Mastigocladopsis repens PCC 10914: one gene and its partner. Each later gene encodes a partner of the first gene's protein in a complex. Links are inferred from orthologs where the notes say so. Each region holds a gene or a part of one and is shown on either strand. Other genes may lie near its edges.

What was found.
Region 2: the proteins of accC (region 1) and accD are in contact, whole or in part, in a solved structure (PDB 8UXZ), measured with the Escherichia coli proteins. The link is inferred for Mastigocladopsis repens PCC 10914 from one-to-one orthologs.

The regions. Positions count from the first base shown.
Region 1 is NZ_JH992901.1:2,052,994-2,062,210, reverse strand. What follows is about bases 3,029-6,001. They hold accC (acetyl-CoA carboxylase biotin carboxylase subunit), read left to right. Parts: upstream 3,029-3,825; coding sequence 3,826-5,178; downstream 5,179-6,001. Other genes in these bases: MAS10914_RS0111265 (YggT family protein), read right to left, coding at 5,473-5,766; MAS10914_RS34125 (hypothetical protein), read left to right, coding at 5,235-5,459; MAS10914_RS0111280 (chorismate lyase), read right to left, coding at 3,029-3,119. Also shown: MAS10914_RS0111300 (daunorubicin resistance protein DrrA family ABC transporter ATP-binding protein), read left to right, coding at 1-75; MAS10914_RS0111295 (ABC transporter permease), read left to right, coding at 200-1,099; MAS10914_RS0111290 (hypothetical protein), read left to right, coding at 1,196-1,582; MAS10914_RS0111285 (peroxiredoxin), read right to left, coding at 1,673-2,110; more of MAS10914_RS0111280, read right to left, coding at 2,490-3,028; psbX (photosystem II reaction center X protein), read left to right, coding at 6,030-6,146; MAS10914_RS0111255 (Ycf66 family protein), read left to right, coding at 6,433-7,353; MAS10914_RS0111250 (TolB family protein), read left to right, coding at 7,398-7,958; MAS10914_RS0111245 (TolB family protein), read left to right, coding at 8,020-8,547; MAS10914_RS0111240 (succinate dehydrogenase/fumarate reductase iron-sulfur subunit), read right to left, coding at 8,632-9,217. UniProt on the Escherichia coli protein: This protein is a component of the acetyl coenzyme A carboxylase complex; first, biotin carboxylase catalyzes the carboxylation of the carrier protein and then the transcarboxylase transfers the carboxyl group to form malonyl-CoA.
Region 2 is NZ_JH992901.1:936,849-945,982, forward strand. Bases 4,139-7,028 are described here. They hold accD (acetyl-CoA carboxylase, carboxyltransferase subunit beta), read right to left. Parts: upstream 6,119-7,028; coding sequence 5,159-6,118; downstream 4,139-5,158. Other genes in these bases: MAS10914_RS0106485 (MFS transporter), read left to right, coding at 4,139-5,057; MAS10914_RS0106495 (putative signal transducing protein), read right to left, coding at 6,323-6,538; MAS10914_RS0106500 (prepilin peptidase), read right to left, coding at 6,678-7,028. Outside these bases: MAS10914_RS0106465 (FAD-dependent monooxygenase), read right to left, coding at 1-288; MAS10914_RS0106470 (Uma2 family endonuclease), read right to left, coding at 341-985; MAS10914_RS0106475 (carbohydrate ABC transporter permease), read right to left, coding at 1,032-1,940; MAS10914_RS0106480 (ABC transporter substrate-binding protein), read right to left, coding at 2,091-3,371; more of MAS10914_RS0106485, read left to right, coding at 3,528-4,138; more of MAS10914_RS0106500, read right to left, coding at 7,029-7,484; MAS10914_RS0106505 (hypothetical protein), read right to left, coding at 7,566-7,826; leuB (3-isopropylmalate dehydrogenase), read right to left, coding at 7,917-9,005.

The DNA of each region.
Region 1 (9,217 bases):
ACTTTGATGGATGCAGAACTTGCGGCTGTTGGAAGTCGCGATCCGAAGGCGGAAAAGAAGCAGAGTATGAGATAGATACTAGGGAATGGGTTCGTAATGAGCGCTTAAGCGCTTACTACAAGCCCAATTTACAACTAACAAATGTACAGACGCGCCATGGCGCGTCTCTACAACTAACAACTAACAACTAACAACTACTATGAGTGGTACTGTTTTACCTCCAAAATCGGATATCAATTGGCAGCAAATAGCATCACCTCAAGCTTACAAAGTAGATGCTGCTCCCAATGTATTTGCTGAATTTGTGCAAGAAACGCTGGCTTTGACTCGCCGCTTGTTTATTCAATTGCAACGGCGTCCTTCAACCTTAATTGCAGGAATTATTCAACCAGTCATTTGGTTGGTGCTGTTTGGGGCTTTGTTTCAAAATGCGCCTCAGGGTATCTTTGGTAATACGACAAATTATGGGCAATTTCTGGGTGCTGGTATAATTGTTTTTACCGCATTTGCTGGAGCGCTCAACGCTGGCTTACCCGTGATGTTTGATCGCGAGTTTGGCTTTTTGAATCGTTTGCTGGTGGCTCCACTCGCATCAAGATTTTCGATAGTTCTGGCGTCGGCAATCTTTATTATCAGTCAGAGTTTGGTGCAAGCTGCGGTTATTGTGACAGCAGCAGCCTTTTTAGGAGCTGGGTTCCCAGATGCAGTTGGTTTGGGTGCGATCGCCCTGATCGTCTTTCTCCTTGCATTAGGCGTGACGGCTATCAGCCTTGGTTTAGCTTTTGCCTTACCTGGACACATCGAACTCATTGCGGTTATTTTTGTGAGTAACCTGCCATTGTTGTTTGCGAGCACAGCTTTAGCTCCTTTATCCTTTATGCCTCAATGGTTGCAGGTTGTGGCGACGCTGAATCCCCTCAGCTATGCCATTGAACCCATTCGCTACTTGTATCTTCACAAAGATTGGGGATTAAATAGTGTAGTGATGCATGCTTTTTGGGGTGATGTCACCTTTGGCGGTGCGTTGCTTGTGTTGCTAGGCTTTGCCGTTGTCGCATTATTGAGTATTCAACCCCAACTGCGACGGACTCTTGCTTAAGATAGAAGCATTATCTAATTTTGCGCGATTGTAGGGGAAAAATACCTTAATCCCACGCCTGCAAGGTGTGGGTTTCCAAAATTCTTGGAGGCTTTTATGAAAAAACCATTTTTACCGCTTAAGCAGATTGTTGTTGTGACCGTTGCTGGAATCAGCTTAGTTTCCTTGCTATTGCCTCAACCCACCTTAGCTCAATCTAGAAGTATCCTACAAGACCTCGATCCACAACAGAATGACGATCCATTATCACCTCGCAGCGATGAGGTGAATAATTCGGGTTTCTTTAATTTAATTCATCGCGTTCAACAAGGAAGTACGGTTTGGAATGCAGATGAACAGAATCAACAACTGAATGACGCTGCAGCAGCATTCAAGAAAAAGCAAGAACAGTTCTATCTGCAAAATCCAACTCAACAGCAGCCAAACCAACCACGCTTTCAGGTGAATACACCTCAGGTTATTACACCGCAATCGGGTAAGTAAGGTGACAAAAAAAGAACACAGAACGCAGAACTCAAAAACTTTTTATTATTCAGACGTGTGTTCTGTGTTCTCCTCAATGACTAATAGCTTTTACAGCCCCAATGCCGCTAAAACATCGCTAGCGTGAGAGGATGTGTTGACACTAGAGTCAACATGAATAATTTTGCCGTTACCATCAATGACGTAGGTAACGCGCTTGGCATAACCACCACCATCAACATCGTATGCTTTAACCAAGGTTTTATTGGTGTCAGCTAGTAGCGGAAAATTGAGATTATATTTTTCGGTGAATGCCTGATGAGAAGCTTCATCATCTACACTGACTCCTAGCACCACAACATCTTTGCTCTGATAATTGTCAATGGCATCTCGAAAGCTACAGGCTTGTTTAGTACAGCCTGGGGTATCGTCTTTGGGGTAGAAATACAAAACCACCTTTTTGCCCTTGAAATCAGATAATGAGACAGTGTTGCCGTTGGTGTCTTTGACGGTAAATGTAGGCGCATCACTACCAACTGCTAATGGCATAGTTTTAGTATTTTCCTATACAAGGTTAACTTCAGGGTAAGTTATTGTTAGTAACATTGTTCGACTTTCCCTGATGGCGGTTATTGTATCAAACTTTATACACTTTTTTTATTGCATCTGCTCTAGTGGTTTATCGCATTTAATGTAGTAAAGACTTTAGTCATAGGTTCTTTAAGCGCTTAAGCGCTCACTACGAAGCCTTCAAAATAAATGCGATAGACCACTAGGTCTTCCATTGCATTTTGCACTTCATTTCTTGTAGGTAGAAAAATACAGAACACAGAACTCAAGAATTATTCTGCCTTCTGCCTTCTGTGTTTTGCGTTTTGCACTCTTGAGAATCTATTCTGAAATACGTTCTAAGTTCTATATTTTGGGACTAAACCTTACCATTGATTGAACTTAGCTGCATGGATCCCAAATATTTTGTTAAATAGGGCGAGAAAACTTCGTAAATTAACGTTAGGGGTTGCCCATGATGCCAAAACAAGTAGTGGCGACCCCAAAAAGGCCCAGTCTCATTAAAACCTAACTCCAAAGCTTTCGAGTTACCGGAGTAAATCCCTTGGACATCCCGATACAACTCTGTACGGAGACGAGCTAAACTTGCCCAAATAGGTAACGAACGATTTTGCAAATACTCATCTACATGAGAACCTTCCCACCATGAGGTGGCATACGCCAACCGCTGACCAGAGGCAGTACGCAGCCAGACCTGCCGCCGCAGCCTTGGTCCTGGCACAGCTTGTATGAGGTCGGGGGCACCATCCAAGTCCATGCCAATTAATGACATATCGATGACATCCACTTCCGTAGGCTCGCCTGTCAGCAGTTGTAAGTGTCTTGTTGGGGAGCCGTCACCTAAAAGGAGTAATTGCCAAGTCGGTGCCAGCTGAGTGTGTGGCAAACCTTGTTGAATGACTTCCTCGCCACCTTGCCAAAGCGGAGTGAGGCGGTGCCACCCCGAGGGTATTGTTAAGTTGTTTATCGGTGTAACAGTCGCTGTCAAGGTTCTTTACAAAACTTCACTAATCTCTATAAAAGCATAAGTTGAAGTTCTAAGTACGAGAAGGAAAAAAAATAGGTATTTTTTACTATTTACCAAAATCTAACTTAGGACTCGGTAACACTAGTTGCCTCAACAGGGCGTGGAACCCACCCACAGTGGTGGCTCCTTAGGACTCAGAACTAAAAAATGCGGATGGCGAGACTCGAACTCGCAAGGCAAAGCCACACGCCCCTCAAACGTGCGCGTATACCAATTCCGCCACATCCGCAAGCTTTCTTTGACTATGAAAGTATAGCATAAGAGAAACAATTACAGTAAGGTGATACCCAAGTTAGAGAAAATTTAAGTTCAGATATTTAGAAATATCTCAAATGGGTATACTCGACGGACAGAAATGTAGTAGCTGCACAAGTGATATTAAAAAGGGGTATAGCGACGAGCGGTGGCAACCGCAGCTGCTCGGAAATTGAGTCTAAGCTGTCGCGCACGGTACGAAAAAATGCCAAACTCGGGAAACTAACTCCAGATTAGCAGCAGCAATATTGCTAGTCTAGTTAATACCCGTAGAGGCAAGCAGCCAAATCCTTCCTGATTTTTGGGAAGAGGTTTGGGAATCTCCAGTCAGAATTTGAGATGAGGCTCTGCGTAATTTCAATTTTGACGGCAGAAAATGTCAATCTACATGGACTGATATCAAAGCTAGAAGATGAAGTTTGACAAAATATTAATTGCTAATCGGGGAGAAATTGCGCTTCGCATTCTCCGCGCCTGTGAAGAAATGGGGATTGCGACAGTTGCGGTACACTCCACCGTTGACCGTAATGCTCTACACGTCCAACTTGCCGATGAAGCGGTTTGCATTGGCGAAGCTGCCAGCGGTAAAAGTTATTTGAATATTCCCAATATTATTGCAGCGGCATTGACACGTAATGCCAGCGCTATTCACCCTGGCTATGGATTCTTGGCTGAAAATGCTCGGTTTGCAGAAATCTGTGCTGACCATCATATTGCTTTTATAGGTCCATCTCCCGAAGCTATTCGGCTCATGGGGGATAAATCTACTGCGAAAGAAACCATGCAAAAAGCTGGGGTTCCTACGGTACCTGGTAGCGATGGCTTGGTAGAGTCGGAACAAGAAGGCTTGGTGATCGCTAGAAAAATTGGCTACCCAGTGATGGTTAAAGCCACAGCGGGCGGTGGTGGACGAGGTATGCGCTTAGTAGGTTCTGAAAATGAGTTCGTCAAATCCTACCAAGCAGCCCAAGGTGAAGCGGGAGCTGCATTTGGTAATTCTGGGGTCTACCTAGAAAAATTTATTGAGCGTCCCCGCCATATTGAATTTCAAATATTGGCTGATAACTACGGCAACGTCATCCATTTAGGGGAACGGGATTGTTCGATTCAACGCCGCAACCAGAAACTTCTAGAAGAAGCCCCTAGCCCGGCTTTAGACCCAGACCTGCGAGAGAAAATGGGAGAAGCTGCTGTCAAAGCTGCCCAATTTATTAACTACAGTGGGGCTGGAACCATTGAGTTTCTCTTGGATAAATCCGGTCAATTCTACTTTATGGAAATGAACACCCGGATTCAAGTCGAGCATCCAGTGACGGAGATGATTACTGGGATAGATTTGGTTGTCGAACAAATCCTTATTGCCCAAGGGGAAAGACTCAAGCTGACACAAGACCAAGTCGTCTTGCGAGGTCATGCGATCGAGTGCCGCATTAATGCGGAAGATCCTGACAATGACTTTCGCCCCTCTGCTGGACGTATCAGTGGTTATCTCCCTCCTGGAGGTCCTGGAGTTCGCATTGACTCCCATGTTTACACCGATTACCAAATTCCTCCTTACTACGACTCACTCATTGGCAAGTTAATCGTTTGGGGCGCAGACCGTCCTACTGCTATTAACCGCATGAAACGAGCACTGCGAGAATGTGCCATTACGGGACTACCCACGACTATTGGATTTCATCAGAAAATTATGGAACACCCGCAGTTTTTGAAGGGGCAAGTCTACACTAATTTCGTACAGGAGATGAAAACTTTAGTGCAGTAGTGTTTGTGACTGAGTAGTAGTTAGTAGTTAATTTTTGACTGGCAACAACTAACCCTATGGCTAACGCCACGCCTTACGGCGAACGGGTATCTCCTCCCCTGAGGCTACGCCAACGCCAGTCACCTGCGGAGGAGCCAGTGCGGTCTTGGGGTCTCACGCCACTCCCCTCAAGTCGGGAAACCCTCCTGCATAGCGCTGGCTCACCACGGGGGTGGCTCCCCAAGTGGAGCATCTGGCGTTGGAAACCCTCCCGCAGTGGTGGACTCACAACTAACAACTAACAAACCCCAAAGCCTATTGGACACGAGACAGCATGGTCAGCAGTCCTTGCTGACCCAGGAGAATTTCCCGTAAAAAACTGAGGATACCTACCCAAATGATGGGGGTAATGTCCACTCCACCGATAGGTTGTACAATCTTTCGCAATGGCACCAAAAAGGGTTCAGTAGGCCAAGCTACTAGATTAAAAGGCAAACGATTCAGATCAACCTGAGGATACCAAGTCAGAATAATCCGGAAAATAAACAAAAATATCATCAGTCCCAACACTGGACCGAGAATCCAAGCAGTAATGTCAACACCAGTCATGATTTAAGCTTGACTTTTTTGTGTAAATAAAGGAAAGAACTGAAACAGGGTGAGCAAATTTTAAGCTTTGTAAAGCCTTTCTCTAATTTTAACTAAATGCTGTTACCCAAAGGGGAATATAGCACTACTACAGTCTATCCTTGACAGGATAGGAGTCGCCGTTAACCACTACGGTGAACTACTCCCTACTGCCATAAATGGCTTCTCAAGGGTCTGATAGACTATTAAAATTGTGATAAGAGTGTAAAAAAAGGTTGAAATCTATGACGCCATCTTTAGCAAATTTCCTTTGGAGTCTGGTTTGGGGTACAGCAATTGTCGTTATCCCTGCCACACTAGGATTGATTTTTGTTAGCCAGAAAGATAAAATCCAACGCTAATAAGACTTTTGTAGAGACGTGGGATACCACGTCTCTATTCTTAAAACTGGTTTTGTGTGAGTGAATTGCTTAATTGCAGATTCTTCGCAATTCATCATAATATTTATACTAAGCTGACAAACACAGGGTTCTTAGCTTTAGGTCATAATGTAGAGACTAGAGACGCGTTAGCAAAGCTCCACGCAGAGCGAGGCAACTTCGCGTCTTTAAAGTATATTGTGTCTAATTACAGTAGAGATTTAAATTCTGACTCGCTAACATAGATTTTGATATTGGGTAAACAACAATGCTAATGTTTGGGCTGAACTCAGCCAGTGTTCTGGCTCAGGTAAATTTTGGGGCAAACTCAGCCAGTATTCTAGGAATTTTCTTGGCTGTGGCTGGGGCAGCACTCTACTTTCTGCGCTCTGTGCGTCCAGAACTCTCACGCGACCAAGATATCTTTTTTGCTGCGGTGGGATTACTTTGCGGCTTCATTCTCGTCTTTCAAGGTTGGCGTCTTGACCCGATTTTACAATTTGGTCAGTTGCTGTTGGCAGGCTCAACGATATTTTTTGCGGTTGAAAGTATTCGTCTAAGGGGTATAGCAACCCAGCAAGCCAAGCGTAACACCCCTATTGTGGATGACGAACGAGAAGTCAGCGACAACTACAGGTATAACAGGAAATATAAGGCACAGGTAGACGCTGAATTAGAACCCCTGCCTTATGAAGATGATTACGATGAGCGCCCCGTGCGTGGTCGAATTTCGGGTAGTAGGGATAGCCGTTCATCTCGTGATGATTACTACGAAGATGAAACCCCGCGTCGTCCAGAACGTCGCAATGGCAGTGAAAGGCTGACAACAACTGACAAAACTGACAAAACCCGTCGCCGTAGTTCTGGGCGTTCTGTGCGCCCCTCGGAAAGGTTTGATGATGAGGATTGGAGTGCTTCCAAAACAGTTGATAATTGGGATAGTTCAACTACTGAAGAAAAAAGACCTCCTCGTCGTGGTAGTAACGGACCAGTACGTCCAGAAACGCGTGATGAAGATGTTCCTCCCAGACCTAGAAAACGTCGTACACCAACTGAATCGTCTCCCCGAAGAGAACGTGAGGATGATGAGGTTATTTCCACAGAATATGTAGATTACAAACCAATAGACCGTTCAGAGCGTTCGGGTGATGATCTTGATAATTCATCGAATTTTGATGATGATGTATAAATCAGCTTAGGTGGAGGACGCAGGGGTAACGGGACAAGGTTGAGGTGAAAAAAGTTACACCTAGTTTTTGGCTCCAAAGGCAAATTCCTTGGGGTCTTAGTTTTGCAATGGCAAGTTTGCTTGTATCCTGTGGTTACAGCGATACCCCGATTGGACCAACATCTCTCAACAGCCGCTACACTGAACAGCAACCGGCATTGAGTGGAAATGGTCGTTTTTTAGCATTTGTATCTAATCGCAATGGTAGTCATCAACTGCTTATCTACGACTTGGAACAACAGCAGTTTGTTCAGACACAAGGCTTAAATCGACCGGAGACAATTACCGAAAGTCCTAGCCTTAGCTACACCGGACGTTATACTGCCTACATCACGAGCGACCAAGGTAGACCAGTTGTGGCTCTCTATGATCGCGCTAGCCAACAGTCACAAATCCTTACCCCAATCTATCGTGGCTGGGTCAGAAATCCAAGTATCAGCCCAGACGGGCGTTATGTTGTTTTTGAAACTGCTAGCCGTGGTCAGTGGGACATTGAAGTTCTAGATCGCGGACCAAACATTGAGTTAGATATTCCCAATGGCGCAGCCGTGGCTACACCCCCGTGAGGAGTGGGGGAGTGGGGGAAGCAGGGGAGTAGAATAATTTTTGACTCTTGACTTTTGACTAATGACGAAACACTCTATTTTTGTCCCTGTATTTGCCATAACGAGTTTGTTAGGTGGCTGTGCTGGCTACCCGCGCTTAGTGAATTATGGATACGATCCAGGAGGTCAGAGTCTTAATAGTTCTGCTTCGGAATTAGAACCCCAAATTTCAAGAAGATACATTGTTTTTACGAGCGATCGCCAGGGCAGCCAAGATGTTTATATGTTTGATGCGGTAACTCGTAGTTTGGTTGATTTGCCTGGCTTAAATTCCTTTGATACTGTCGCTTCTCATCCTGCTGTTTCTGAGAATGGTCGTTATATCGTGTTAATCGGTAGTCGTCAGGGGCGAGCAGCTATTTTTCTTTATGACAGAGAAACACGTCAACTAAGAAACTTGACTGCTAACTTGCAAGCAGAAGTCCGTAATCCAACAATTAGTGCTGATGGCAGTAGGATTGCTTTTGAGTCTAGTGTTAATGGACAATGGGATATTTTAGTTTATAACCGTTCTGGGCAACCGTTAAATGTGCCTCAAGACCCACGTTAGTGGGGAGATGAGGGAGATGGAGGGGAGGAAACGGGGAGGGGAGGAAAGAACCAACATCTCCACTCCTCCACTCCTCCACTTCCCCTACTCCCCTATTTCTTGCTGCACGGCTTCGATGAGCGATCGCACTTGTTGAGTTCCTTGGGAAGGCTCAAATGCTAAGGGGAATTTACCTCGAGCTAACATTCGCAACCCAAGAGGAGCAAGACTTAGGAGTCCTTTGATGTCTCGGAAATAGTTCCCCAGCACTTGTAAGCCAAATTGACGCTCATCAATCCACCCACCTTCTTTGACTAAGTCTACTAGGACTTTGCGATGGCGAATTGAACGGCTGTCGCTAGCTTGTTTGTGTTCGAGAATTTCCTGCTTAATTTTAGTGATTTGTTCTAGTGGGGCAACACCCATTGGACATACAGAATTACAGTAAAAACAACGGGTGCAACCCCAAACTCCTTTAGTTCCTTCATTATATTTTTCTAAACGAGTTTCCGTTGTGCTATCACGAGAGTCTGCCACCATGCGGTAAGCTTTGGCAAGGGCGTGGGGACCCACAAAATCTGGGTTTACTTCACGAGCATTGCACTCAGAGTAACAAGCTCCACACATGATACAGTTACCAGTTTCATCAAGGCGCAATCGCTCTTGGGGTGTTTGTAAAAATTCCCTTTCT
Region 2 (9,134 bases), 1.1 Mb from region 1 along the record:
TGTACAGGGTCGATCTGCCCCCATTGGCTCCTCAACTCGAAACAACCACTTTCCGCCCACAATGAACTCCCATGCGTCGAGTTGTCGATGAGGAATACGTTCCAGTATCGTGGATAATCCCATTTGCTCAAGTGCATCCAACCCACTCGGCATTAACCCTTCGCCACGAAACACTCGATGGAAATCCTTCGCTGCCTCAATCAATATCACTGCGATACCGCGTTTTACAAGAAGTAAGGCAAGTGCTGCACCAGTCGGACCTGCACCCGTAATTACAATCTGTGCCATCACATCCCCCTGCGTTTATTGAAGTGTTGGTATCAAAGAAATACCGATTTTGCTATTTGCTAATTATTTCTCTTACCCAAGTTCGAAAAGCTCTCATAGTCTTGTTTCTACCCATAGTTTTGCACTTTTGGAGATATTCAGGCATGACTTGATGAAGGGGGAAATGAGGGAAGGTTGGGCTGGACGTAGACTCAAAATATTTACCGTTTTGCAGAACATTAATTTGTAATTTGCCTTTTTCAAAGCGCCACAATTCGGGTACTGCTAATGCTTCATAAATACTAGGGTGAGTGCGGGAATTCACATCAATTTCTAACACTAAGTCTGGAGGTTGGTCTACTGTTAAGTCGAGTTTGTCTCTGCCTCGAATGACTGCTTCATTTTGGATATAAAAACAGTTGTCAGGCTCGATGCCTTTGTTCATAAATTGATTTTTAAAAGTTGTAGAACCTAAAGGCAAAAATTCAATGTCTAGTTCTTCAAGAAGTGCTTTGACTAAATCGCTAATAATCTCTTTATTACGCTCGTGTTCAGGTAGTGGTGTCATAATTTCTAGCATTCCATTGTCATAAGCTATCCTTGCAGCACGATGTTCTCCTAATTCTTCTAGAATGGCTTCAAATTCTTGCCAACTAACATCTCTTAACAGTACTTTCTGTCCTGGTGGTACTTCTAATCGCTTAAGTTCTAATAACATTTTTGACTCCATTAGAAATAAACAGCTTTCGGCTAAGAAACTTGTATTAAATTTTTTCGCCTCCAAAAAACCGCCGCTGAATTAAAGTAACAACAATGATAACTGTTGCAAGCAAAAAGGCGATCGCCGCCCCATAACCCATCTGCAAGTTACGAAAGACAGCTTGATATACTAGTAAAACTACGGTAAGAGTAGCGTTATTGGGTCCGCCAGTGCCGTTAGAAAAAATGTAGGATTGGTCAAACAGTTGAAAAGTGCCAATCACTCCCATCGTCATCACAAAGAAGGTGACGGGTTTGAGCATGGGAATAGTAATATGAATAAACTGCTGCCAGCCATTGGCTCCATCAAGCGCTGCTGCTTCGTAGAGCGAACGAGGGATGCCCTGCAACGCCGCTAAATAAATCACCATGTAAAATGGCGCAGTTGACCAAATATTCATGAGCATGATGCCTTTGAGCGCAACTGCTGGATCTCCCAACCAGTTATAGGTAGGTAATCCTACAAAAGCGAGAAAATCATTGAGCAACCCATTGGTGTTGTAAATCCACATAAAAATCAACGTCAAAACGGCTGAGGAGGTGACTGTTGGCAAAAAGTAAAGGATGCGCCACCAGTTTTTGCCTCGAATGCCAGAATTGAGAGTCACAGCCAGAATTAAAGCCAGGACAGTTTGGATTGGTACAACAATTGCAACGTATTGGGCTGTATTTCCCAAAGCAATCCAAACACGTTCATCTTCAATCAGTCGTGTGAAGTTACGAAAGCCAATAAAATCGTACTCAATACTACCAAGAAGTTGAACTTTGTGCAGGGAAAGAAAAACAGCCCAGAGAATGGGTAGCACCACAAACGTGCCTAACACCAAAATGGTTGGCATCATAAACAGATACCCTGCCAGGTCTTGTGTTATGTTTGACCTGGCGTTTCTCCGTAGCCTTCTGGTTTCAATCACAAATGAACCTCCGAGTCATCGCGCACCAACCCGACTGTAGCGATGGGTGGTGCATGATTATTTATCGTAACTCTTACGTGGAATGTATTGATCCTCAGACCGTATATTGGGTGTTTAAGAATTTCTGTTGCGAGTTTTTGAGTCTCACAACTACTCCATAGCGCTCGCCTTAATCAGTTCATTAGCCTCATCCTGCGCTTGCTGCATTGCCTGATGTAGTGGTTGCTGTCCCAATAAGGCGCTGACAAACTGGTTGTCGAAATTGTTCATAATCGCTGCTGGATACTCACCTGCTTGCCAAGGCATAGCATAATCCACCCCTGCCACAAGTGCAGCCCGTAGGGGGTCTTGGTCATAGCCTAATTTCTGGGCAACAGATTTACGGGATGGCAGAGCGAAGCCTGTTTTCGTCCACTTTGTCATACCTTCTTTACCCGTGAGGTAGGAAATAAGCTTCCAGGCTTCGGTTTTATGCTGGGTTTCCTTGTTCATCACATAGGCAACAGTGAAGACCATTGTGCCTTTATTGTCATTGATGGTAGGGACTTGTGCTGTAGCAAACTCCAGATTGGGAAAGGTTTCTGTTAGGTAAGGAATTGCCCAGTTACCCTCAATCACCATTGCAACCTTACCCTGACCAAACATTTCACTGCCTGAGTTGGTTCCAACATCAGATTTTTGTGCAGAGGAGCGGTCTTTTTGATACTGGTCTACTGCCAATTGTAGTCCTTGCAATCCAGCATCACTGGCAAATGCTGCATAACCATTTTGGTCTACGAGTTGTCCACCAAAGGCTTTGATTTTGTAAGCCTGACGCGCTAACTCTGGGATTTCCCCAAAACCATATTGATCAATTCTGCCATCGCGGTTACGGTCTACAGTCAACTTCTGTGAGTAGGTGCGTAGTTCCTCCCAAGTTGTTGGAGGAGTACTTAACCCGGCGGCTGCAAAAGCTTTTTTGTTGTAGAACAAAGCAAGTGTGGAATCATCCTTGGGAAAACCATAAATATGATTACCGTACTTAAAGCTATTGAGTAGCGTTCCTTCAAAGTCAGCTAGGTCAAATTCGGGGGTAATATATGCATCAAGCGGTTCTAGAACATTCTGGCTCATGAAGAAAGGAGCCTCAAGAGCATCTAGATAAAAGACATCAGGAGCTGCTTCACCAACTAAGCGGGTTTTTATGACATCCATGTATTGGTCGTTGATGACCTCATGCCTAACTTTGATACCTGGGTTTTGTGCTTCAAAGTCTTGTAGGACTTCTTTCAATAGTTTTTGCTCTGCTGGACTTGCTATCCAACCACCAAGTTTGATCGTGACTGCGGCTGGTGCTCTTGAGGCGTTAGGAAAGAGCAGGTTGTGACAACCAATAAACGAGAGGGCGATCGCCACCAACAGTCCCAAAAATTTCAACACGTTGGTTCGCATCACAAGTGAATAAAAAATTCTGTCACTTTATATATTGCCTCTGTAGCTCAGGATTGATTTTTTCTCTGTCTAAATTTTTGTTGAGAAATGCAAGCTAGAATAACGAAAAATTGCCAGTACGGCTTGAGATGCATCACCAACCAGTAGAGATAGGTCATGGATTTTGTTCCCCTTGAAACGGCTCCTCTTGCTCCCGAAATATCGCAGATTAAGGCTGCTCCTCTTGCGCCTGAAGTCACCCAGATTACAGTTCCGGAAACACCACACTCTCTTAGCTCAAAACCCAGCCCTCGAGTTTCTAAGGATGCTATTCGCACTAGTTTAAGAGCCTCCACTGTGGATGCTATCTTTTCAACATTTTTCTCCATTACCAGTGGCGGGATTTTGCTAAGTAATTTCTTAGTAGAATTGGATGCCAGACCAGTAGTTTTTGGGATGCTGTCCTCTATCCCGATGGTCGTGAATCTCATTCAGCCGTTTGGTGCATACCTGTCGGAACGCTCAACCAGCCGTTTCTGGTATTGCCTTTGCATTTATGGACCTTCTCGGCTACTCTGGCTGATTCTAGCTATTGGCATTACTATGGCAAGCTGGGGAAAAATTAATACCCACCAGCTGGTGGTACTGACGCTCTTGATTGTTCTTATGAGCAATCTCTTAGGTGCGCTAGGGGGTGCATCATGGCTAAGTTGGATGGCAACGCTCGTCCCCCGGCGATTGCGGGGGCGGTATTTCGGATTACGTAACAGTGTTTCCAGCCTGACCAATTTGGTGTGTGTACCTTTGGCAGGTCTAGCTGTATCAACCTGGCCAGGTGGAACTCTGCAAGGTTATGGAGTGGTTCTGCTTGTCGGCATTCTGTCGGGGCTTGTGAGCTTGGGGTGTCAGTACTTCAAGGTGGATGTGAACCCACAGGTACAAAACGCTTCTCCCACCAGGTCTTCTTCCAAAAATGCTGTTTTGTATAATACAATTGATAAAAGTAATAATACTGAGGAGCAGCTAAAAAATATCGAGCTTGGCAAGGATGCAACTGCTGGTGACAGCATCTGGAAGAACTCTAACTTTTTAAAGTTTCTGCTCTATTTCAGCTCATGGATGTTTGCCGCTAACCTCAGCCTCCCCTTCTTCAACCTCTATATGCTGGACACACTAAATCTAGATGTGAGATGGGTAACGCTTTATGGCAGCCTTCAGGCTGGAGCGAATCTGCTGATGCTTATTCTGTGGGGCAAGTTGGCAGACAGGATAGGCAATCGTCCAATCTTGCTGGTTATAGGGATGGTGGCTGCAAGCGTACCGTTGCTATGGCTGGGGATTAGTACTAACCTGATTGACCTGTGGTTGTGGTTGCCGCTGATACACATTTTCATCGGAGGGAATTGGGCGGCGCTTGACTTGTGCAACAACAATCTGCAAATAGAGGTAACACCAGCTAAAAATCAGTCCATCTATTTTGCGATCGCATCTGCCATTGCTGGGGTTAGCGGTGCTTTGGGCACAATCATAGGCGGCTTCATAGCACAAAATCCTTCGTTTGGTGGTTTATCAGGATTGTTCATCATCTCCGCTGCGTTCCGACTCGCAGCGATTGTTCCCCTGATCTTTGTGCAAGAAGGGCGAGGGCAATCTTTCTCCCAGATGAGACAAGTCTGGCAAGGGCGCAAACAGGTAGCTCAAGGTTAGACAGTTGATCCAAACAGTTGCTTTTGAAAGCGACGCTTTTGACGCTGCAAACTAAGATGGGGAGACAAGGGGAGGGGGTGTCTCCTTATCCCCCACTCCTGTTACTCAGCAGCGGTAGAACTCAAAGTCCTTGTCTCCCAAACCACCATATTATTATGAGTTGTCGTTGGTGCGGGTGGCTGGTGCAAAGCAATCAACTGTGCTAGAGTTTTCTTGATCTGAGTACGAGGCACAATATCATCGACAAAACCGTGCTTTAGCAAATCTTCCGCAGTTTGAAAGTCATCTGGCAGTTTTTCCCGTAAGGTTTGCTCAATCACTCGCCGACCAGCAAAGCCAATCGTAGCCTTCGGTTCTGCCAAGATGATATCTCCCAACATGGCAAAACTAGCCGTTACACCACCTGTCGTGGGATTCGTTAAAACGGGAATGTACAGTAGCCGTGCTTCCTGATGACGTTGCAAAGCTGCTGAAATTTTCGCCATTTGCATCAGCGAAAGCATCCCTTCCTGCATTCTCGCTCCACCAGAGGTACAAACAATAACCACAGGATAGCGTCGCTGAGTCGCTTGCTCAATCAAACGGGTCAGTTTTTCTCCTACCACCGAACCCATGCTTCCACCCATGAACCGGAAGTCCATGACCCCAAGAGCAGCGGGTAAACCATTCATATGACCTAAACCAGTTTTAACGGCGTCGATTAAGCCAAGTTTATCCTGCATTTCCCGCAGGCGGTCAATATATAGTTTGCGATCGCGAAATTGCAGTGGATCGGTAGGACGCAAATGCTCATCTATTGGTCTCCAAGTGTTTGCATCAATCAATTGACGAATGCGCTCATCGCTATCTACTCGATTATGATGTCCGCACTCAACACAAACCATCTGGTTAGCTCTCAGGTCTTTGGTATATGTCAAGACCCCACAGTTAGAACATTTATGCCACAGCCCATCAGCAATTTCACGTTCTTGGCGTTCCAGTATGGTAGAGCCTGATTTCCGTCGATTTGCAAACCAATCTAATAGAGACTTTAAACCGCGTGATTCTTCGTTGTTCGCCATTTTTATCTTATTTGAGTGGATAGTATGTCCAAAATATGTTAAGTCGCTTGTGGTCGCTCTTAGTTTTTTATCATTAGTCCTTTGTCCATACTAATGACTAATGACTCATAACTAATGACTACTTATTCAAATTCGTCTTGTAAGCAAATCAGACCTTCCGCATACATCTTTGGTTGCCAGCTTAACGAAAATACGTAAACCAATTCAAGTCTCTTGCTCGTCTTCAGGGGGACTTAAAAGCAGCAACGCAGTCCACTTGTCTTGTGCACGTACCTGCAAAGCCGCAGGAGTCCCAGCCCCCAAATAAGATTTCACCCCCAAATCAATAATTTTTGTTGCTATATCATGAGATGCAAGCAGTTGTTGCATCAGTTCTGCTTGCCAACGGTTACTTGTTGTTAAGAGGGTGATCCAAGTCACAACGATGATATTACCAAAAGCCTAAAGATAGATGGGGTGATGAGATTTACAGTTATAGTGTAATTGGGAATCGCGAGATGAAGAAGACTTTTGTAGAGACGTGCCATGGCACGTCTCTACAACTTTTGATTTTCCTTTTTCAACTGGTTGAGAAGAATAAGCGCAAATAAGAAGACAAAATAGCTTCACCGCCAAATAGAGCAATAACTGCTCCTACAGCGAGAAAAGGACCAAAAGGTATCTTTTGTCCCCATTTCATTGTGCCGCCACCTACCACTACTCCCACCACACAAGCAAGAAAACTAGCCAGGAGCAAATACTTCCATCCTAACCATGCTCCCATCATGGCTGCTAATTTGGCATCCCCTCCACCCATAGCAGTTTTCCTAAAGACAATTGAACCAATGATGGCGATCGCATCAAACAGCCATAAGCCCAGCACTGCTCCTACTATCGCCATCTTGAGATGATGTACTAATCCTACCCAACTAGCCTCTAGTAAAAAACCATAAACCATCTGAAACACAATTCCCATCACCAAACCCGACTTAGTCAATGGGTTGGGTAATGTCATTGTATCTAGGTCAATGAGCGATAGCGCTAATAACCAACTGCAAAACGCCCAGTAGCCTATTGTAGAGAGCGAAAATTTAAAGATCCAAAAAACTAGCAAAAAAACAAAACCCGTTACCCCTTCTACCACAGGATAACGGATAGAAATTTTACTTTTGCAATACCGACAACGCCCTCTTAACCACAGCCATCCCAACACTGGGACATTATCGTAGGGTTTGAGCTGGTTTAAGCAATGGGGACAGCGAGAAGGTGGAAAAAGAATCGACAGCCTAGCTGGTAAACGATAAACAACAACATTGATGAAGCTGCCAACAGAAGCTCCTAAGGCGAAAACGATGACACTCGCCTGAACTATTATCAAGGTGTCCATTAAGTCAATTGTCCTTTGTCATTTGTCCTTTGCTCAAAGGTTATAGCCTTAACTAATGACTAATGACTAACGACTAATGACTCAATACATATACGATTCAATCTGATTCAACGGCACGAAACATTCTTCTGGCAAGAGGACTGGTTGATTGGTAAAAATCACCTTACCCCGGTGATTAAACCGATTAATTGCTACTCCTGAAGCTTGCCCAGTCATTTCGGGATGTACCTCACAGTAAGTGTGGTAAATCTGACCAGCGGCTCTGATGACGGCAGGATCAATCAAAGCTGGCTGGTTTTTTTGGTTGGTATAGTTTGCTTGTCCTTGTTTTAAAGCGTACACCACTCACTGAGTCTTTTGTAGGTTTGTGTTAATAGTTTATCCGAAAAGTTTAAGCAAGAGTTGCCAAAATGTCGGTTTGAGCCTGTGCAATTATTCCGCTTCGAGGACTTGAATAAGTGCCTCACCCATAGCGCGGCAAGCCAAAAGATTCATGCCAGGAGACATTATATCCCCAGTGCGATCGCCTCTTTGCAAAACTTGCAACACTCCTTGTTCAATGTGATCTGCTGCAGTTGGTTCGTTCAAACCATAACGAAGCATCATAGCGGCACTCAAAACCTGTGCTAAAGGGTTTGCTTTATCCTGTCCAGCAATATCTGGGGCGGAACCGTGAACGGGTTCAAATACTCCTGGATTAGAAGCACCTAAACTCGCAGAGGGTAACATCCCAATACTACCAGTCAGCATAGCAGCCGCATCTGAGAGAATATCGCCAAACAAGTTACCTGTGACGATCGTATCGAACTGCTTGGGAGCGCGTAACAACTGCATAGCTGCATTATCTACATACATATGAGAGAGTTCCACATCCGGATACTCTTGGGCAAGTTTGGTGATGCGATCGCGCCACAGTTGAGAAACTTCCAACACGTTCGACTTATCCACAGAACAAAGTTTCTTTCCGCGTTTCCGTGCGGCTTCAAACGCCACCCGCCCAATGCGCTCAATTTCCGATTCGGTGTAAGCCATCGTATTCACACCGCGCTTCTCACCGGTTTCTGTTTCAAAAATGCCCTTGGGCTTGCCAAAGTAAATTCCACCGGTAAGTTCGCGCACTACCAGAATATCAACACCTTCTACAACCTCCCGTTTCAAGGAAGAAGCATCAATCAATTGGGGCAGTATTTTCGCTGGACGCAAATTGGCAAATAATCCTAACCCCGCACGTAGTCCCAACAAACCCGCCTCTGGGCGTAAATGAGATGGCAAGGTATCCCACTTGTAACCGCCAATAGCTGCAAGTAAAACAGCATGGCTGTTGCGGCATATATCCAAGCTAGCAGTTGGCAGAGGTTCGCCCGTAGCATCAATGGCTGCACCACCAATAATGGCTTCTTGGAATTCAAATTGAATATCAAACTTCTTCCCTACGACTTTCAGCACATCTACCGCCACTGCCATAATTTCGGGTCCAATGCCATCGCCGGGGAGTAGGGTAACACGGTATTGCTGTGCCATAGTTCGTTTTAACTGGGTAAATCTTTAATGTAGAAATTCTTGCAGATTAAATATCATACCTAGTAAGTGTACCAATGGAGTTTTTGATTTATTTAGATGTGTGTTGCCTCAATTGATGACAGAATGTTA